DNA from 3 places in the Pseudomonas sp. LFM046 genome. Region 3 is predicted to be linked to each of the others. Evidence: predicted binding sites of a transcription regulator. Region 3 holds the regulator's gene; each other region holds the start of a gene.
The links. The regulator FliA, encoded in region 3, starts transcription of late flagellar genes. The targets are predictions, from matches to a motif close to CTAAAGTTTNNNNNNNNNNNGCCGNTAA.

Region 1: motA (flagellar motor stator protein MotA) is a predicted target of FliA. The motif match lies at 3,407-3,434, and genes of this name have one in related genera.
Region 2: TQ98_RS11490 (methyl-accepting chemotaxis protein) is a predicted target of FliA. The motif match lies at 5,599-5,626, and genes of this name have one in related genera.

Annotation. Positions count from the first base shown of each region.
Region 1 is NZ_JYKO02000001.1:5,274,171-5,281,225, reverse strand. Features, by position in the region: gene asd (archaetidylserine decarboxylase) at 104-967, opposite strand; gene rhdA (thiosulfate sulfurtransferase) at 992-1,807, opposite strand; gene TQ98_RS24315 (HDOD domain-containing protein) at 1,847-3,370, opposite strand; gene motA (flagellar motor stator protein MotA) at 3,489-4,340, shown strand; gene motB (flagellar motor protein MotB) at 4,351-5,406, shown strand; gene rsgA (small ribosomal subunit biogenesis GTPase RsgA) at 5,468-6,499, opposite strand; gene orn (oligoribonuclease) at 6,595-7,055, shown strand, end outside.
Region 2 is NZ_JYKO02000001.1:2,478,979-2,486,033, forward strand. Features, by position in the region: gene TQ98_RS11475 (peptidase C39 family protein) at 1-841, opposite strand, end outside; gene TQ98_RS11480 (sigma-54 dependent transcriptional regulator) at 1,065-2,351, shown strand; gene TQ98_RS11485 (NAD(P)H-dependent oxidoreductase) at 2,400-2,996, opposite strand; gene TQ98_RS11490 (methyl-accepting chemotaxis protein) at 3,419-5,563, opposite strand; gene TQ98_RS11495 (Na+/H+ antiporter NhaC family protein) at 5,805-7,055, shown strand, end outside.
Region 3 is NZ_JYKO02000001.1:4,010,534-4,017,588, reverse strand. Features, by position in the region: gene flhA (flagellar biosynthesis protein FlhA) at 1-1,288, shown strand, start outside; gene flhF (flagellar biosynthesis protein FlhF) at 1,304-2,653, shown strand; gene fleN (flagellar synthesis regulator FleN) at 2,730-3,563, shown strand; gene fliA (RNA polymerase sigma factor FliA) at 3,560-4,306, shown strand; gene TQ98_RS18555 (chemotaxis response regulator CheY) at 4,390-4,764, shown strand; gene TQ98_RS18550 (protein phosphatase CheZ) at 4,784-5,572, shown strand; gene TQ98_RS18545 (chemotaxis protein CheA) at 5,587-7,055, shown strand, end outside.

The DNA.
Region 1 (7,055 bases), 1.3 Mb from region 3:
TCCATTGCAGGGCTGTAGAGGCGTTGGCAGTCCCGCTGTGCGGGGTGTCCCTTTTGGATCCGACTCCGGCCGAACGTTGTGGTTCGGCCGGAGGGAATTGCCGTCAGGCGCCCTTGGGCAGGGCCAGCAGCTGGCCCATGCGCACCTGGCTGCCGGGCCAGGCGCTTTCGGCCCAGCGCACCTGGTCCGGTCCGAACAGCACGATGGCGGTGGAGCCGAGCTTGAAGCGACCGATTTCGTCGCCCTTTGCCAGTTGGATGGGCGCGCGTGCCGCTTCGTCGTAGCTGAAGGTCTTCAGCTCGCGCTTCGGCGGGGTGACCAGGCCGGCCCAGACGGTTTCGACGGAGGCGACGATCATCGCGCCAACCAGGACCACGGCCATGGGACCGCGCTCGGTGTCGAAGAGGCAGACCACCCGCTCGTTGCGGGCGAACAGTTCGGGGACGTTCTCCGCGGTGCTCTGGTTGACCGAGAACAGGCGGCCGGGAACGTAGACCATTTCCCGCAGGGTTCCGGCGAGCGGTGCGTGCACCCGGTGGTAGTCCTTGGGTGACAGGTAGACGGTGGCGAACTCGCCGCCCATGAAGGCCGCGGCACGCTCGGCGTCGCCGCCCAGTAGCTCCAGCACGCTGAAACTGTGGCCCTTGGCCTGGAAGCAGCGGCCGTGCTCGATCGGGCCGATCTGGCTGATGGCGCCGTCGGCCGGGCAGAGAATGGCGCCGGGCGTTTCGTCCAGCGGGCGCGCACCGGGTTTCAGGGCGCGGGTGAAGAAGGCGTTGAAGTGCTCGTAGGCGGTCACGTCTTCCACCAGCGCTTCACTCATGTCGACCTGGTAACGCTTGGCGAACCAGCTGGTGAAGGCGTTCTTGAACCAGCGGATGCGGCACTCGGCGATGCAACCGGCCAGACGCGACAGCAGGTGATGCGGCAGCAGGTACTGGCTGATGATGAAAAGGCGTTCTTTCATGGGTGTTCCTTGTTGACCGGAGGCTCAGGCCTCCACAGGGGTATCCGGGTGATTGCCCCACTCCGACCAGGAGCCGGCATAGCCCTTGACCCGCGGGTAGCCCAGGGCCTTGGCCACCAGATAGGTGAAGCCGGAGCGGTGGTGGGTCTGGCAGTGGGTGACGATTTCCTTGTCCGGGGTGATGCCCAGGGACTGGAGGATTTCGGCCATGTCGGTGCGGATGCGCAGGGCGCGTGCGGGGTCCATGCCGGCGGTCCACTCGAAATTGACCGCACCGGGGATGTGCCCGCCCTTGGCCGCCAGCACCTTGGTGCCGTTGTATTCGCCAGGGCCGCGGGCGTCCCAGATGGCCAGGTCGGCGGCGCCGAGGCGGCTCTGGATGTATTCGCGGGTGGCAGTGGGTTCGTCGTGCAGGGTCAGGGGGATCGGGCCACCCACCGGGGTGGACACCGTCTCCGAGGTTTCCCGGCCTTCAGCCAGCCAGGCGTGTAGGCCACCATTCACGTAGTGGTAACGGTGGTGACCGATCACGTCCAGCAGCCAGATGAAACGTCCGGCCCAGCCGCCGCCTTCGTCGTCATAGACCACATAGGTGGCGTCGGCGCGATGGCCGAGTTCGCCGAACAAGGCTTCCAGGTCGGCTTTGGCCGGCAGCAAACCCGGCGCTGGCGGTTGGCCGAGCTGGGTGCGTTTCGGGTCGACGAAGCGGGCGCCCGGAATATGGCCAGCGGCGTAGCGGGCGGCGCTGGTGAGGTCGACCAGGATCAGCTCGCCGGCACCCAGCAGGGGCGCCAGGTCGGAGGGCTCGATTACCAACGGCAGGTTGGAAAAGGCGGACATGGAAGCCTCCATGAATGGAAAAGTGGCGGATTGTAGCCTTTAGCGACCGCGTCTGGCGAAGCTGGCGAGGGCCCGCTCGATGCACTGGGCGGTCTTGGCGAAGGCGCGCAGGCTGAAATCGGCAAAGGGCGCGCCGCCCTGATCTGCCACCACCAGCATGGCGACCCGGCCGTTCACCGCGAGGGAGCGCAGCAGCAGGTGGTCCCCCGGGAACAGGATTTTCAGCTGCCCCGGCAGCAGGGCCGAGAACTGCACCAGGTTATCCGGGCCCAGGCGCAGCTGGCCGGGCTGGGCGAGCAGGCGCCGCAGCACCTGGCTCTGTCCCGGGTCCAGTTGCAGGCCGTTGGCTTCCTTGGACAGGCCGGCCTGTTGCTGGGCGAGCAGGCGGCTGTGGTTGCGGTCGGCCAGCATCACCAGAACCCGGCTCATGCCACCGCTTTGCAGGGCATCGCGGGTGCAGGCGGAAAGCTGCACCACGTTGGTAAAGGGGCTGGGGTCGCGGATCAGCTCGCCGCAGTGGCGGCGCCAGTCTTCCAGGGCGCTGGCGGTGGGAACCGGCGCGGCCACGGGCTCGCGGCGCAGGCGATGCTGGTTCCAGGGCCAGAGCAGCGCCTGGGCGGGGTGCCAGAGGTCGTCTCGGGCATGGTTGCGCCCGCTCTGTGCGGCCTGCTGGTGCACCAGTTGCTGCAGCTCGTCCAGTGGCATCTTCATGAACAGACCCGTGAGGCGCTGCCAGCGCAGGCTGTGCCCACCGCCCCAGCCGACGTGGGCGGAGACTGCCAGGCCGTTGGCCAGTAGGACGGTGTTGCCCGGCTGGGTCAGCCAGCGACTGAGCGTTGGGTTGGCGTCCAATTGTTGCTGCTGGTGCAGGGGGTGTTCGTTGTCGCGGGCGATGTGCAGGGCTTCCACGAGCAGCCGGCGGTCGTCGCTCAACAGGCGATAGCCCTGGATGATCCAGTCCGGCAGTTTCCAGTGCTCGGCCAGGGCCTGGCAGAGTCGCAGCAGCGGCAGGCCCAGCAGTTCACGCTCGACCTTGGCGGCGGCTTCGCCTTCGCCCAGTACGCGCTTTTCCCAGCTGTCGAACAGCTCCGGGTGGCTGGCCAGCAGCGGCCAGAGGGGCGAAAGGAACAGCAGGCTGCACCAGTGGATTTCCTGCCAGAGGCGCGCCAGTCGGAAGGCGAACAAGCCATTGGCCTGCTGGGCGGCATGCTGGCCGATCAGCTGCAACTGGCGCAGGGATTGTGGAATCTCTTCCTCCGCGACGGCGGGCAGGCGATTGAGCAGCACCTCCGCGCGCTTGAGGCCCAGGCGGGTAAGGGCGACCTCCAGGCTTTCCGCCGGACTGCTCAGCAGGTTGCCGGCGGCATTGGCTTCGCGCAGCAGACTGAGGGCAAGGGCCGGGCTTTCCTGGGTCAGGTCGGCGATATCGCGCAGGGAGCGGCGGCTGTCACCGAGGGCGCGGCGGACCTTCTCATGGGCTGCGGTGGGAACCGGCAGGCGCACGCTGTCGAGGTGCTTGATCCAGCCTTCAAGGCTGCGGGGCAAGGGCTTTGCGGTAGACATGGTAGGGCCGCCAATCTGGCTTTTCGCCGGAACAGGCTATAGTCTGGCGCGAAATTTCCGATAATTAGAAGGGGCAGATTCTTATAACCCTTTCTACTGAGTCTTCAAGCTTCCTCCTATGGCCAAAATTCTCGGCATCATCGTCGTATTCGCCAGCGTGCTGGGTGGGTACATCCTGTCCCACGGCAAGATTGCCGCGCTGATCCAGCCCTTCGAGGTGATGATCATCGGCGGCGCCGCGCTCGGGGCCTTCCTGCAGGCCAACCCCGGCAGCACGACCATGACCGTGTTCAAGAAGGCGCTGAAGATGTTCGGCACGCGCTTCACCCACGGTTTCTACCTGGAAGTGCTGCGCCTGCTCTACGAAATCCTCAACAAGAGTCGCCGTGAAGGGATGATGGCCATCGAGGCCGACATCGAGGACGCCGCCGCCAGCCCGATCTTCAGCAAGTATCCGGGCATCCTCAAGGATGAGCGGATGACCGCCTACATCTGCGATTACCTGCGCATCATGTCCTCCGGCAACATGGCGCCCCACGAGCTCGAAGGCCTGTTCGACATGGAACTGGCCAGCATGAAGGAAGAGCTGGAACACCCGGCCCACGCGGTCAACCGTATCGCTGACGGCCTGCCGGGCTTCGGTATCGTCGCCGCGGTGCTCGGTATCGTGGTGACCATGGCCATGCTGGGCGAAGCCGAGCAGGCTGCCCTCGGCCAGCACGTGGGTGCAGCGCTGGTGGGTACTTTCCTCGGTATTCTCGCGGCCTACGGCTTCTTCGGTCCGCTGGCGGTGTCCCTGGAACACGATGCTCGTGAAGAACTGAACGTGTTCGAGGCGATCAAGGCCTGCCTGGTGGCCTCGGCTTCCGGCATGCCGCCGTCCCTGGCGGTGGAGTTCGGCCGCAAGACGCTGTTCCCAGCGCATCGCCCGAGCTTCAGCGAGCTGGAGCAGGCCGTACGCGGCAGCTGAAGGCTGAGCCATGGAGAACAACCAGCCGATCATCGTCAAGCGCGTCAAACGCTACGCCGCCGGTCACCACGGCGGTGCGTGGAAAATCGCGTTCGCCGACTTCGCCACTGCGATGATGGCGTTCTTCCTGGTGCTCTGGCTGATGTCTTCGGCCACCCCGGAGCAGAAGAAAGCCATTTCCGGCTACTTCAAGGACCCCATCGGCTTCACCGAGAGCGCCAGCCCCTACGTCATCGATCTGGGCGGCACACCGACGCCAGCGCCTGACCGTACCCTCAATCCCGAATTGAAGGACGCCCCCGACGCCCAGGAGTCGACCGTGGATTCGCAGAACACCGAGAAGGTGGATGCCAACCAGGTGGAAACCCTGGCCGAGCAGATCGAGCGCGAGCGCCTGGAACTGCTGTTGCAAGAGCTGCAGAACAAGGTCGAAGAGAACCCCGAACTGCGCAAGTTCAAGGACCAGATCCTCTTCGAGATCACCCAGGACGGCCTGCGTATCCAGATCATGGATGCTGCCAACCGGCCCATGTTCGACCTCGGCAGCGCGCGTCTGCAGCCCTATTTCGAGGACATCCTGCTGATCCTCGCCGAGACCATCAAAGCCGTACCGAACAAGATCAGCATCAGCGGTCACACCGACGCCAAGCCATTCGCAGGTGATGGCGACTTCGGCAACTGGGAGCTGTCCGCCGGTCGCGCCAACGCCGCCCGCCGCACCTTGATCGCCGGTGGATACCCGGAAGGGCAGGTGGCGCGGGTGGTGGGTTATGCATCGTCAGCCTTGTTCGATCGCAAGGACCCCTTGAACCCGGTCAACCGCCGAATCGACATCATCGTCCTGACCAAGAAGGCCCAGCGGGCCATCGAGGGCGTGCAGGGCGAAGAAGGCGAGAAGCCCAACGAACCGCAAGCGCCCCAGCCCCAGCCCCAGGCACCGGCGGGTGCGGTACCGCAGGCCCCTGCGGACGGACCGGCTTCGCCCGTGCAACCGCGGGAGTTGCGGGAGAAGCTGAATATCTTCGAAAACGGCGTGCTGAAGATGGACGAGCCCAAGGGGCAGTGATTCCAGCGTCCAATGAAAAAGGCCACGCAATGCGTGGCCTTTTCGTTTGCGGGCGTGGGGCTCAGTACTCGTCCTGCGGCAGGCTGGCGAGGATGTGCCGGTAGCTGGCCATGCGCTGTGGGTGGACGCGGCCGTCTTCCAGGGCCTTGAGCAGGGCGCAGCCCGGTTCGCGGTCGTGCTTGCAGTCGCGGAAACGGCAGGTGCCGATCAGTTCGTTGAACTCGATGAAGCCGGCCTCTACGTCGTCGCGGCTGACATGCCCCAGGCCGAATTCGCGGATGCCGGGGGAGTCGATCAGCTCGCCGCCACCGGGGAAGTGGAACAGGCGCGCGGTGGTGGTGGTGTGGGTGCCCTTGCCGGTGAGCTCGGAAAGGGCACCGACCCGGGTATCCACACCGGGAAGCAGGCTATTGACCAGGGACGACTTGCCCACCCCGGACTGGCCGACGAACACGCTGATGTGGCCGTCGAGTCGCGCCATCAGGTCTTCCATGCCGCCACCTTCGCGCGCCGAAACCTCCAGCAGCGGGTAGCCCAACTGGCGGTAGACGCCGAGAAGCTCGTCGAGCATGGCGCCGTTCTGGTCATCCACCAGGTCGGCCTTGTTCAGCAACAGCAGCGGGTGGATACCGGCATGCTCGGCGGCCACCAGGTAGCGATCGATCAGGTTGGCATGCGGGTGGGGGAGGGGCGCGAAGACGATGACGATCTGATCGACGTTGGCCGCTACCGGCTTGAGTACGCCGCGCATGTCTGGACGGCACAGCTCCGAGCTGCGCGGCAGCTGGGCAACGATCACGCCGCTGCCCTGGTTGCCCGAGCGCCAGACGACCCGGTCGCCCGTGACCAGCGGCGGCAGGTTGGCTCGCAGGTGACAGCGCATGATCTGGCCGGCCTGCTCGCCTTCCAGGGCTTCCACTTCCACCTGGACGCCGAAGTGAGCGATCACCAGGCCCGTCTGCTCGGGGCCGAGGTCGCCGCCTTCGAGTTCTTCGAGGGCGCGGGTCTCCCGCTTGGCCGCGCGAGCCGCGCGCTCTTCCTGGATCTTCTCGATGCGCCAGCTTTGCCGGCGGGTCAGTTGGCGTTTGGCCATGGTGGGTCCGCTTGAAAAAAACCGCGCGAGTTTAGCACGCAGCCCGCAGCAGCAGGCTCTAAGCTAGAATGCGCGCCCCGCCCTGGAGACCGAACATGCAGAATGCCCTGAACCTGATCTGGATCGATCTGGAAATGACCGGCCTGAACCCGGACACGGACGTCATCATCGAAATGGCCACCATCATCACCGACAGCGAACTCAACACGCTGGCCGAAGGCCCGGTGATCGCCATCCACCAGAGCGACGAGATCCTCGCCGGCATGGACGAGTGGAATACCCGCCAGCATGGTCAGAGCGGCCTGACCCAGCGGGTGCGCGAGAGTCGTATCAGCATGGCCGAAGCCGAAGCCCAGACCCTGGCCTTCCTGGAACAGTGGGTGCCCAAGGGCAAGTCGCCGATCTGCGGCAACAGCATCTGCCAGGACCGCCGCTTCCTTTTCCGCCACATGCCGCAGCTGGAAGCCTACTTCCACTACCGCAACCTGGACGTCTCCACTGTCAAGGAACTGGCCGCACGCTGGGCGCCCAGCGTGCGCGACGGGGTGAAGAAGAG
Region 2 (7,055 bases), 1.5 Mb from region 3:
CGTGGCAGAGGTCCAGCTCGTCGCCCAGGTGCTGTTCGACGTCGGTGTTCTGCAGGGCGCTGCAGAAGTCCTCATGGGCCTGGCGGATCACCTCGCGCTTTCCGGCGTTGCGGACCTCGTCGAGGAACAGTGGTCCCTGGTGGCTCAGGTGAAGCCGCACCCGATACCCCCGGCGCCAGGCGGCCAGGGCCAGGCCGTGGGGGCTGCATCCGCCGTGCCCACCGGGCATGTGCACGCTGCTGGCCTCGCGCCAGAGGCGCAGTTCGTCCTGGTCGTTGCCGGGAGAGGCGCCGCCCAGAGCGCCCATGGCCATCATCAGGCAGGCGGGGCCGCAGGTGAATTCGGTGGTCTGGTGGTAGTAGGGCACGTGCCGCTGGCGCGCCTGGGGATGGTGCGCCACGCGCTTCTCCAGGCGCAGGGCTTCCCGGTGATCGGGGAAGAAGTCCGGCAAAAGGCCCAGGCTGGTGTAGCCATTGCGTTCGAACAGCGACACGGCCTCACGGTTGTCCGGGCAGACCTCCAGCCGCAGGTAGGCGCAGTCGTGCTCCCGGGCGCTGGTCTCGGCCGCCTCCAGCAGGCGTTGGCCGATGCCGTTCCCGCGGGCGCGAGGATCGGTGGCGATGGAATGGAGGCGGGCCAGGGTGCTGGCCTGGCGAAACAGCACCAGGGTGTAGCCGAGGATCCGGCCATCTCCCTCCGCCACTGAGAGCCTGGCGTTGGCGCCCAGCACCATCCAGCGGAACTGCTGTCGATTGAGTCGAGGGACTTCGAAGCTGCGGCCTTCGAGTTCCACCAATGCCGACAGGTCGTCGAGCGCGGCGCGACGCAGGAGAAGGTTCATGGCTGGCCCCGCAAGGCAGGGAAGGAGTCGATCGAGTATTGGCCTGGATTGGAACGCTGTCGAGACGCTTCCGGACCTGGCCTGATCGGCTTCGTGTGGAAGAGTAATTGGCGTTATAGAGAATCGTTCCAAAGGCCTGGAAAGTTCTTGCTAGCGTTACAGATAGCTGTCTCAAGCTATTGTTTTTATTGATTTATCAAAATTTTGGCGTCAAGGAATCTGTATCTTGGAAGCCATCTCTTCCGCCCCGCGGCGGCTACTGCTGGTTGATGCGTGCGACCACTGCCGGCGCATCCTGCCGCATCTGGAGGAAGCCGGCTGGTCGGTTTCCAGCCAGTCGCTGGATCAGGCCCAGGCGGCGAGCTATGACATCGGCTTGCTGCGCTTGAGGAACGACCACCTGGAGCGCCCGGAGGGAATCAAGCAGCTGATCAGCCGCAGTGGCACCGAATGGATCGCCCTGATCGACCCTCTGGCCGATCCGTTGTCGGGCGTCGATGAGTTCATTGGCGAGTGGTTCTTCGATGCCCTGACGCTGCCCGTGGATGTGCCCCGGCTGCAGGGGTTGCTGGGGCGCGCCTTCGGTATTGCTCGGCTGCGCGGCATCGGCACCCGCCGGGGTGACCAGCATGAGCTGCTGGGCCAGAGCCGACCGCTGCGGGACCTCCGTAAGCAACTGGCGCGCCTCGGTCCGAGCGACAAGCCGGTGCTCATCTGCGGTGAAAGCGGCAGCGGCAAGGAGCTGGTGGCGCGCACCCTGCACCGCATGTCGCGGCGGGTGGCAGGGCCCTTCGTCAGCTTCAACTGCGGCGTGCTGCCTGAGCCGGAAACCGTGAACCTGCTGTTCGGCCATCAGGGCAAGCTGGCTACGGCCAGTGGCGGCACGTTATTCCTCGATGCCATTCACGAATTACCCCTCGCCCAGCAGGAACGGTTGCTGACCTGCCTGCGATCCCGATCACTGCGCCATGCAGATGGGGAGGTGGTGCCGCTGGACGTGCGGGTGCTGGCGTCGACGCGGGAAGAGATGGGCGAGTTGGTGGAACAGGAGCGCATCCATCCCGGGTTGCTCCATTGGCTGGAGCAGAACCGGCTGTCCATCATGCCGCTGCGCAAACGCCAGGGTGATATCGCGCTGCTGGCGGGCTATTTCGCCGATCTCTACAGCCTGGAAGCCGGGCGCCGGCCCACGCATTTCAGCGAGGAAGCCCTGGCGGCGATGGCGCGTCACCGCTGGCCCGGCAATGTACGGGAGTTGGCCGGCCGGGTAAGGCGCGGCTACGCCCTGGCGGAGAGCGGGCAGATCGAGGCGGATGACCTGGGGCTACAGAGCGCGCCGGTGGACGGTGCCCTGCTGGGCACGCTGGAGGACTACAAGCGGCGGGCTGAGTACCAGGCGCTCTGCGATGCGCTGGCCCATTACAGCAGCAACCTCAGCCATGCGGCCAAGGTGCTGGGGGTGTCACGGCCGACCTTCTACCGGCTGCTGCACAAGCATCAGTTGCTGTAGGGGCGGTGGGGTAGGAGCGAACCCGAAGGCGTTCGCTCCTGGCGGGGGTTACATGCCGTTGGTAAAGGCCGGGTTGCTCATGTCGATGGCAGCGCGCACCGGCTTCAGGGCTTCGGCGTAGCGGGCGAGGATGTCCAGGTCATAATCCATGCGGGCACGGATGCGCTGGTCGTCTTCACCCACGGCGTCGGCGTCGTTCAGCACTTTCTCCACACCACGAATGATCAGGTGCTCCGGCAGGTAGCAGAGGCGGCAGTTCTTGTAGCTGGACGCGCGCAGCTCGCTGATCGGGTAGCCGCCGCCGATACCGGAGGACACCCCCACCAGCAGCCCTGGCTTGTGGGCCAGTTCGGCCTTGCTGGCGTAGATGAAGAAGTTCTTGATGGCCGGGCAGGCCATGCCATTCCACTCGGGGGCGATCACCACCACGGCGTCGGCATCACGCAATTGCTGCTGGTAGCCGGACCAGGGGCCGGTGTCTTCGGCCGGCCACAGGGGCAGCGGGCCCTGGCCGAGGTCGATGATGCTGCAGGAGCTGGGACTGACCTTGTCGAGGTCGATCAGGCGCTGGCGGATGAAGCGGGCAACCTTGCCCGACTGGCTGTTGGCGCGGCTGGAGCCGGCGATCAGGACGATGTTCAGCATCTAGGGGTTCCTTGTTCAGACCGCGGGGGAGGCTAGCTGGCCGATTGCGTGTCGGCAAGGGAGAAGGCGCCAGAGTGAGACACGGATGGCGCCAGGGGGCAGGGCAGGACTGCGTGCTGCTCAGCAGAGGGTGCGATCCCCATCACCTCCGCCGGTGGGTTTCGCTCCGCTCTACCCATCCTACGAAGAGCCATGCCCCCGTCAGCCGGATGGCACGGAGGCGCCGGCGCGAGTCACCCCTCGCCCGCGTGCGGGAGAGGGGTTGGGGGAGAGGGCAGTCGGAGGTCCCTACAGGCGTAGGGTGGGTCACGCTTCACCGACCCACCATCGGCGCTGGGCCGGGCGACGAAGGTGGATGTAAAAAGCGACATCCACCCTACGTCTGGGCGAGGAGCCAGGCGATTCCCCTGCCGTTCCGCGGCTCAGGCGCGGAACTGCTGCATCAGCCCCTGCTGGTGGTTGGCCAGGCGGTTCAGCGCCTGGCTGACCTGCGCCGATTCCTCGGCCTGGCCGGAGAGGGATTCGGTGACGTCGCGGATCGCCGCGACGTTGCGGTTGATCTCCTCGGCCACCGCGCTCTGCTCCTCGGCGGCGCTGGCGATCTGCAGGTTCATGTCGGTGATCACGGTCACCGCGTCGCCGATGCGCTGCAAGGCCGCCACCGCCTGCTCGACCTGCGCGACGCTGCCCTGGGCCTGGCGGTGGCTGCTGTGCATCGAGCCGACCACCTCGCGGGTGCCGTGCTGCAGGCCTTCGATCACCTGGCGGATCTCCTCCACCGAGTCCTGGGTGCGCTTGGCCAGGTTGCGCACCTCGTCGGCGACCACGGCGAAACCGCGCCCGGCCTCGCCGGCGCGGGCCGCCTCGATGGCGGCGTTGAGCGCCAGCAGGTTGGTCTGCTCGGCGATGGCGCGGATCACCTCGAGCACCGAGCCGATCTGCTCGCTGCTGCTGGCCAGGGCCTGCACCTCCTCCATGGCGACGTTCATCTCGCTGGCCAGTTGCTCGATGGCGCTGGTGGTGCGGCCGATCACGCCGAGGCCCTCGCGGGTCGCCTGGTCGGCGCCCCGGGCGGCGTCGGCGGCCTGCGCGGCGCTGCGCGCGACGTCCTGGGCGGTGGCGCTCATCTCGTGGGAGGCGGTGGCCACCTGGTCGACTTCGCGGTACTGCTGCTGCATGCCGGCGCTGGTCTGGCTGGCGATGGCGGCGGACTGGTCGGCGGTGCTGCGGGCGTCCTGCACCGAACGTTTGACGTCGGCGATGATCGGCTGGAGCTTGTCGAGGAAGCGGTTGAACCAGCCGGCCAGCTCGCCCAGTTCGTCCTGACGGGCGTAGTCGAGGCGGCGGGTGAGGTCGCCCTCGCCGCTGGCGATGTCGCGGAGCATGGCGGCGACGCCCTGGATCGGCCGGGTCACGCCGCGGGCGGTGAGCCACACCAGCAGCAGGCCGGCGATGGCGGCGGCAAGGCCGATCAGCAGGCCAACAAAGTTTGCGGTGTGGTTCTGCTGGTCAAGCTTGGCGTCCAGTTCCAGGGCTGGGGCGAGCAGCACCTTCTCGGGGACTTCCAGCAGCACGCTCCAGGGCGCCGCAGTGGGAATCGGCTTGAAGGGCTCCATGACCCGCAGCATGCCGTTGTGGTCCATTTCCGCTGCCTTGCCGGCCTGGAGGTTGGCGGACAGTTCCCCGGCGTCCTCGCCGAAGGCTTTGTCCAGCTTGGCGCTGAGCAGGCCGGCGTCGCGGCTGTGGCCGGCGAGCAGGCCGGCGGGGCTGAGAATGCTGACGTGGCCATTGCCGTCGTACAGCTCGCGGTTACCGGACATGCTGAGCTGCTGCAGGCGTTCCAGGCTGATATCCAGACCCATGACACCCACGGCCTTGCCGTTGAGTTGCAGCGGGAAGGCGATGCTGGTCATCAGGGTCTTCTTGCCGCCGACAGTGTCGAAGTACGGGTCCAGTACGCAGGCCTGGCCGGTCTTCATCGGGCAGGTGTACCACGCGTTGTAGGGGGCGCCGCTGGGGCCGATGCTGCTGTCGGCCAGCAGCGATTCGGTCATGGATTCGGATTCCAGCTTGCCGGGGGAGGGTTGCGACCAATAGAGGGAGAAACGGCCCTTGTCGTTGCTGCCCAGTTCCGCCTGGCCGGCGAAGAGTTCGTCCTTGCCGTCCAGGGCGTTGGGCTCGAAGACCAGGTAGAGGCCCAGGATTTCCGGGTTGGCTTCCAGGCTGGTGCGGACCTGGCGGGTCAAGTCCTCGCGCAGGTCGAAGGCATCGAGGAAGCGTTTTTCCGCCTGTTCCTTGAGGAACAGGACCTGACGGGAGAAGCCCTTGCCGTACTGGTAGTTGTCCATGAAGTAGCGCTGGATGCGGATGGCCTGCAGCTCCGCCCGGGCTTGCAGGCGCAGGCGCGCGCTCTGGTCGAGCATCTGGCTGCTGTCGGCTTTCACCAACTCGGCACTGCGCTTGGCCTGATACAGGGACGATCCGATCAGCAGGGTCACGATGGCCAACAGGCAGAGGCCGGCCAGCAGGGTGATCTTCCACTGGATGGACAGGCGATTGAACGGCATTGGGGCTTCCTTCTCTCTCGTCGGTACTTCATTCGTTGTCGGCGCGGGCGGCAATTCCTTGACGCGAGGACCACGAATAGCCGTGCGAAATGCACGAGGGCGCAATTTGCAGGCAAGAATTGTGCACAATCCGCCCAATATTCTGAACGCTTTTGACAGAGGGGGTCGGTTTCGGCAGAGTGCGCGCTTTTTTTCGCGGAAAAGCCGCGGCTGGCGTGGTCTGGAACCCTGAGGAGAGGCAATGAATGCGGTTGTGGCGGCGGTGGGGATCATGCTGATTCTCAGCCTGTGCCGAGTGCATGTGGTGGTGGCGCTGATCATTGGCGCCGTGGTGGGTGGAATGGTCGGCGGCCTGGGTATCGAGGGCTCGCTGGCGGCCTTCAACAAGGGGCTTGGCGGTGGGGCGACCGTGGCGCTGTCCTACGCGCTGCTCGGGGCTTTCGCCGTGGCCATTGCGCGCTCCGGCCTGGCTCACGCGCTGGCGGACAAGGCCCTGGCCCTGGTGGGCCGGCAGGAGGCCAATGGCGGTGGTTTCCTGAAATGGCTGCTGGTGGCGTTGCTGCTGTGCGTGGCCATTTCCTCGCAGAACATCCTGCCGATCCACATCGCGTTCATCCCGCTGCTGGTGCCGCCTCTTCTGTATGTGCTGACGCGCCTGGCCATCGACCGCCGACTGATCGCTTGCGTGATTACCTTCGGCCTGATCACCCCGTACATGTTCCTGCCGGTGGGCTTCGGCAACATCTTCCTGAACGAAATCCTGCTGGCGAATGTGGTGAAAAGTGGCGTCGACGTTACCGGCGTGAGTGTCACCGAAGCCATGTTGATACCGGCAATGGGAATGGTGGCGGGGCTGCTGATCGCGGTGTTCGTCAGCTACCGTCGCAAGCGTGTTTATGACCTGGAACGGATCGCTCAGGCGGAGCAGGTGAGCATCGCCTACAACCCATTGAGCCTCGGTGTAGCAGGCGTCGCGATCCTGGTGGCCTTTGCGATGCAGTTGTGGCTGGACTCGATGATCATCGGCGCGCTGCTGGGCTTCGTGATCTTTTCGCTATCGGGCGTGGTGCGCTGGAAGGAGGCGGATGACCTCTTTACCGAAGGCATGAAGATGATGGCCATGATCGGCTTCATCATGATCGCCGCCTCGGGATTCGCCGAGGTGATGCGCGAGACCGGCCAGGTGGCCACGCTGGTGGACGCCTCAGCGGGATGGATCGGCCACAGCAAGGCACTCGGCGCCCTGTTGATGCTGCTGGTGGGCCTGCTGGTGACCATGGGCATCGGCTCATCCTTCTCCACCGTGCCCATCATCGCGGCCATCTTCGTGCCGCTTTGCGTGCAACTGGACTTCAGCCCGCTGGCCATCGTCAGCATCGTCGGCACCGCTGGTGCCCTTGGCGATGCCGGTTCACCAGCGTCCGACTCCACGCTGGGCCCGACCGCCGGCCTCAACGTGGACGGCCAGCACAACCACATCTGGGACACCGTG
Region 3 (7,055 bases):
GCAGGTCAACCGCCAGATGTTCGCCTCGCCCAAGGCCCTGGCCGTGTCCGCCGCCATCCTCATCGCCATGGGCCTGGTGCCGGGCATGCCCCATGTGTCCTTCGTCGGCCTGGGCCTGGTGGCTGCGGGCGGCGCCTACTGGATCTGGCAGAAGCAGAACAAGGTCAAGGAAGAGGCGGTCCAGGAAGAGAAGCGTCAGCAGGAACTGCTGCCCGCCCAGCGCGCCCAGGAAACCAAGGAGCTGGGCTGGGATGACGTGACCCCGGTGGACCTGGTGGGCCTGGAAGTCGGCTATCGCCTGATCCCGCTGGTGGACCGCAACCAGGGCGGCCAACTGCTCGCGCGGATCAAGGGGGTTCGCAAGAAGCTGTCCCAGGAGATGGGCTTCCTGATGCCCTCGGTGCATATCCGCGACAACCTCGACCTGCTGCCCAATGCCTATCGCCTGACCCTCATGGGCGTCAGCGTGGCCGAGGCGGAGGTCTATCCGGACCGCGAACTGGCGATCAACCCCGGCCAGGTGTTCGGCACCCTCAATGGTGTCGCCGCCAAGGATCCGGCGTTCGGTCTGGAAGCCGTGTGGATCGATGCCAGCCAGCGCGACCAGGCGCAGTCCCTTGGCTACACGGTGGTGGATGCCAGCACCGTGGTCGCCACCCACCTCAACCAGGTACTGCACAAGCATGCCCACGAGCTGCTGGGCCATGAAGAAGTCCAGCAACTGATGCAGAACCTGGCCAAGAGCTCTCCGCGCCTGGCCGAAGAGCTGGTGCCGGGCATGGTTTCCCTGTCCACCCTGCTCAAGGTGCTCCAGGCGCTGCTGCAGGAGCAGGTGCCGGTGCGGGACATCCGCACCATCGCCGAGGCCATCGCCAACGTCGCACCCAAGAGTCAAGATCCCGCCGCGCTGGTGGCGGCGGTGCGCGTCTCGCTGTGCCGCGCAATCGTGCAAAGCATTGTGGGACTAGAGCCGGAGCTGCCTGTGATCACTCTGGAACCCAGGTTGGAACAGATATTGCTGAATAGCCTGCAGAAGGCCGGACAAGGTTCGGAAGATGGCGTTCTCCTCGAACCCGGAATGGCCGAGAAGCTGCAACGTTCCCTGGTGGAAGCGGCGCAGCGCCAGGAAATGCTCGGCAAGCAGGCGATCCTGCTGGTGGCCGGGCCGATCCGGGCGATGATGTCGCGCTTCGCAAGGCTCGCCGTGCCAACCATGCACGTACTGGCCTACCAGGAAATACCGGACAACAAGCAGGTCACCATAGTTTCGACTGTGGGGCAGAACTAACCGAGGTCAAGGACCATGCAGGTCAAACGCTTCTTCGCCGCCGATATGCGTCAAGCCATGAAGTTGGTGCGTGATGAACTGGGTGCGGATGCCGCCATCATCGGCAATCGCCGGGTTGCCGGCGGCGTCGAGCTGACCGCTGCGCTGGACTACCCGCTGCCCGCCCCGGCGCCGAGCAAGCCGAACCCGGCGCTCGAAGCCGAACTGCGCAAGACCCAGGCGCGCATCGCCGAAGCCCAGGCCGAGCTGACCACCCGCGCCCAGGCCGATGCCGGCAAGGACCGTCAATTGTTCGCCGGTGAGCCCCTGACGGCCATCGAGTCGGAGCTGCCGGAAGCCGCCCTGGTCGCCGCCATGAGCCGTCCACGCCCGGTACCGCGCCCGGTGGAGCCGGTCGCAGCACCGAAGCCCGCCGCCGTGGACCAGGCTGCCCTGGACGCCATGCGCTTCGAGTTGAGCGGCCTGCGCGAACTGATCGAAGTGCAGCTGGGTTCCATCGCCTGGAGCCAGATGCAGAGCCGTCGTCCGCAGCAAGCCAGCCTCTGGCGCCGCCTGCAGCGCATGGGGCTGCCGGCTGATCTCGGCCGCGTCCTGCTGGACAAGGTGGCCAGCGTCAAGGATCCGCGCCAGGCCTGGCGCATGCTGCTGGCGCACCTGGCCCATGCCATCCGTACGCCGAAGGTCGAGCCGCTGGAAGAGGGCGGGGTGATCGCCCTGGTCGGCCCGGCCGGCATGGGCAAGACCACCACCCTGGCCAAGCTGGCTGCGCGCTACGTGCTCAAATACGGCGCCCAGAGCGTCGCCCTGGTGAGCATGGACAGCTTCCGCATCGGCGCTCAGGAACAGCTCAAGACCCTGGGCCGCATCCTCAACGTGTCGGTCACCCAGGTGGACCCGGGCCAGTCCCTGGTCCAGGCCCTGGCGCCCCTGATTCGCAAGCGTGTGGTGCTGATCGATACCGCTGGTCTGCCGGCCAATGATCCAGCCCTCGCCATGCAGCTGGAATCGCTGGCAAGCCGGGCGATAAATGCGAAGAATTACCTGGTCATGGCCGCCACCAGTCAGAGCCAGGTGCTCAAGGCGGCCTACCACAGCTACAAGCGTTGCGGTCTGGCCGGTTGCATCATCACCAAGGCGGACGAAGCGGTCAGCCTGGGTGAAGTTCTGGGGCTGGCTATCGGCCAGCATCTCCCGGTAGCCTATCTGGCCGATGGGCCGCGAATCCCGGATGATCTGCAGGTTCCCCGCAGCCACCAGCTCGTGAGTCGTGCGGTCAGCCTCCAGGCACCGGAAGACCCGAGCGAGGAAGCCATGGCCGACCTGTTCGCCGGGCTCTACCAGAATCCGGCGCGGCGCGCCGGTTGAAGAATTGACAACCGCCCCGGAGTGGGTGGTGCTAGACAGCCAAATGGCCCAGTCGACCTAAGGCAAGGTATTTGAAATGGGTAGTATGCATCCCGTACAGGTGATCGCGGTGACCGGCGGCAAGGGTGGCGTCGGCAAGACCAACGTGTCGGTGAACCTTTCGCTGGCCCTGGCCGATCTCGGCCGCCGCGTCATGTTGTTGGACGCGGACCTCGGTCTGGCCAACGTCGACGTTCTCCTCGGCCTGACCGCCAAACGCACCCTGGCCGACGTGATCAATGGCGAGTGCGACCTGCGCGACGTGCTGTTGCAGGGACCGGGGGGCATTCGCATCGTCCCGGCCGCCTCCGGCACCCAGAGCATGGTCCAGCTGTCGCCCATGCAGCACGCTGGCCTGATCCAGGCATTCAGTGAAATCAGCGACAACCTCGACGTGCTGGTGATCGACACCGCCGCCGGCATCGGCGACTCCGTGGTCAGCTTCGTCCGCGCGGCTCAGGAAGTGATCGTGGTGGTCTGCGATGAGCCCACCTCCATCACCGACGCCTACGCGCTGATCAAACTGCTCAACCGCGACTACGGCATGAACCGCTTCCGCGTGCTGGCCAACATGGCCCACAGCCCGCAGGAAGGTCGCAACCTCTTCGCCAAGCTGACCAAGGTCACCGACCGTTTCCTGGACGTCGCGCTGCAGTACGTTGGCGCTGTCCCCTACGACGAGTCGGTCCGCAAGGCCGTGCAGAAGCAGCGCGCGGTCTATGAAGCCTTCCCGCGCTCGAAATGCTCGCTGGCCTTCAAGGCCATCGCGCAGAAGGTCGACAGCTGGCCGCTGCCGGCCAATCCGCGGGGCCACCTGGAGTTCTTCGTCGAGCGGCTGGTCAGACAGCCCTCCGCGGAATCGCCTGTATGACACCCGCTACTGGACTGCGTATGTACGGCAAGGCACAAGGAAGGGATTCGCAACATGAGCTGATCGAGCGGTATGCCCCGCTGGTCAAGCGCATCGCTTATCACCTGCTTGCGCGCCTGCCGGCCAGCGTACAGGTGGAAGACCTGATGCAGTCCGGGATGATCGGCTTGCTCGAAGCCTCGAAGAAATACGACGGCAGCAAGGGCGCCAGCTTCGAAACCTACGCGGGCATCCGCATTCGCGGAGCCATGCTGGACGAGGTCCGCAAGGGCGATTGGGCGCCGCGCTCGGTGCACCGCAATACCCGCATGGTGAGCGACGCGATTCGTGCAATCGAAGCGCGAACGGGACGTGACGCTAAAGATCAGGAAGTTGCTGCCGAACTTGAATTGAGTCTCGAAGACTACTACGGCATCCTGAGCGACACCTTGGGCAGCCGCCTGTTCAGCTTCGACGACCTGTTGCAGGAAGGGGAGCATGGCGGCGTGCACGAGGACGCCGGTGTCACCCAAATCTCACCTTCCCAAGATCTGGAAGAAAACCGCTTCCAGGCCGCGCTGGCCGATGCCATCGCGAACCTGCCGGAGCGTGAGCGCCTGGTGCTGGCGCTGTATTACGACGAAGAACTGAACTTGAAGGAAATCGGTGAAGTGCTGGGGGTCAGCGAATCGCGGGTCAGCCAGTTGCATAGCCAGTGCGCGGCACGTTTGCGCGCGCGGCTCGGCGAATGGCGCGCGCGCTGAACGGCACACCGCTTTCAGATTAGAACGGCGCACCCGGCAAGAGGGGCGTTTGGGACTGTACGGAGGTTGACTTGGACAAGAACATGAAAATCCTCATCGTTGACGACTTCTCGACGATGAGACGCATCATCAAGAACCTCTTGCGCGACTTGGGTTTCACCAATACCGCCGAAGCCGACGACGGCACCACGGCCCTGCCAATGCTGCACAGCGGCAACTTCGATTTCCTCGTGACCGACTGGAACATGCCCGGGATGACCGGCATCGACCTGCTGCGTGCCGTCCGCGCCGACGAGCGCCTGAAGCACCTGCCGGTCCTGATGGTGACTGCCGAAGCCAAACGCGACCAGATCATCGAGGCGGCCCAGGCCGGCGTGAACGGCTATGTGGTCAAGCCTTTCACCGCTCAGGTCCTGAAAGAAAAAATCGAGAAGATCTTCGAGCGCGTCAACGGCTGACACCGGCCGCGAGGGCACCATGGACCAGAATGAATCCCTGTTGGGCGACTTCGAGTCGACCCTGAAAGTCCGTGCGCGGGAATTGGTGGAAAGCCTGGAGAAGGGCAATTTCACCGACGCCGTGCAACTTATCCACGAACTCAATCACGTCCGTGATCGTGGTCTGTACCAGGAAGTGGGCAAGCTCACCCGCGAACTGCACAACGCCATCGTCAATTTCCAGATCGACCCGCACCTGCCCCATGCCCAGGAAATGTCGCAGATCGCCGACGCGACTGATCGCCTGTCCTACGTGGTGCACATGACCGAGAAGGCCGCCAACCGCACCATGGACCTGGTGGAAGAGAGCGCGCCGCTGCTCAACGGCCTGAGTGACGAGGCCCAGCAGCTGGGTGAGGAGTGGGGGCGCTTCATGCGTCGGGAAATCGGCGCGGACGGCTTCCGCGACCTGGCTCGCCGTATCGAACAATTCCTTGCTCGCAGTCAACGCGACACCGATGCTCTGTCCAGCAAGCTCAACGACATCCTGCTGGCCCAGGACTACCAGGACCTCACCGGCCAGGTCATCAAGCGCGTGACCCAACTGGTGACCGAGGTGGAGAGCAACCTGGTCAAGCTGGTGATGATGGCCAGCCAGGTAGACCGTTACGCCGGCATCGAGCACGACCACGACGCGCTGCGCGCCGAGCTGGAACAACAAAAAAATCCTTCCAGGGGTGAAGGTCCGCAGATCCATGCCGATATACGGGAAGACGTGGTGTCCGGACAGGACGACGTCGACGATCTGCTATCCAGCCTTGGGTTCTAGGGAGCGCCCCGCTTATGAGCTTCGACGCCGATGAAGAAATCCTCCAGGACTTCCTGGTAGAGGCCGGCGAGATTTTGGAGCAATTGTCCGAGCAGCTGGTCGAGCTGGAAAGCCGCCCGGACGACATGGACCTGCTCAATGCGATCTTCCGTGGTTTCCATACCGTCAAGGGTGGTGCCGGCTTCCTCCAGCTGAATGCGCTGGTGGAGTGCTGCCACATCGCCGAGAACGTCTTCGACATCCTGCGCAAGGGCGAGCGCCGCGTGGATGCCGAGTTGATGGACGTGGTCCTGCAGGCCCTGGACACGGTCAACGAGATGTTCAGCGAAGTGCGCGAGCGCAGCGAACCGACGCCCGCCACGCCTGAATTGCTCGCCGCCTTGTCGCGCCTTGCCGAACCGGCAGGCGTCGAAGCGGCGCCCGTCGCTCCGGCCGCGCCGGCGCCGGTCGTCAAAGCGCCTGCTCCCATCGAAGCGTCCGCCGACATCACCGACAGCGAGTTCGAGCAATTGCTCGACGCCTTGGGTGACAGCGCCAGCCTGGCGGCTGAGCCCGTTGCCACCGAGGCCGACGAAATCACCGACGACGAGTTCGAAGCGCTCCTCGACCAATTGCACGGCAAGGGCAAGTTCGCCGGCGCCACCGAGCCGGAAACGGCCGTCGCCGCGCATGCCGCCGCCTCTGCCGTGGCCACTGCCGGTGCCGGTGACGAGATCACCGACGACGAGTTCGAGGACCTGCTCGACCAACTCCATGGCAAGGGCAAGTTCAACGGTGCCTCGGAAGCCGTTGTCCCCGCGCCCGTCGCCTCCGCTGCCCCAGCGCCCGCACCAGCCGCAGCCGGGGGTGGCGACAACATCACCGACGACGAATTCGAAGCGCTCCTCGACCAACTGCACGGCAAGGGCAAGTTCAACGGTGCCGGCGAGGAGCCCGCGGCTGCTCCGGCTCCGGCTGCGAGCCGTCCGGCAGCCGCTGTGGCGCCTGCGCCTGTGCCCAAGCCCGCACCCAGGGCCGAGCCGGCTCCCAAGGCCGCCGCGCCTGCCGCCAGCAATGGCGCGGCTGGCCCGGCTGCCGTGAGCGAGGCGGAAACCACCGTACGTGTGGATACCGCGCGCCTGGACGAGATCATGAACATGGTTGGCGAGCTGGTGCTGGTGCGTAACCGCCTGGTGCGCCTGGGGGCCAACAGCGGCGACGAGTCCATGGCCAAGGCCGTGTCCAACCTCGACGTGGTCACCGCCGACCTGCAGACCGCCGTGATGAAGACCCGGATGCAGCCGATCAAGAAGGTCTTCGGCCGCTTCCCGCGCCTGGTCCGCGACCTGGCGCGCAACCTGAAGAAAGAAATCAACCTCGAGCTGGTGGGCGAGGACACCGACCTGGACAAGAACCTGGTCGAGGCCCTGGCCGACCCGCTGGTGCACCTGGTGCGCAATGCCGTCGACCACGGCATCGAGTCCCCCGAGGAACGCGAAGCCGC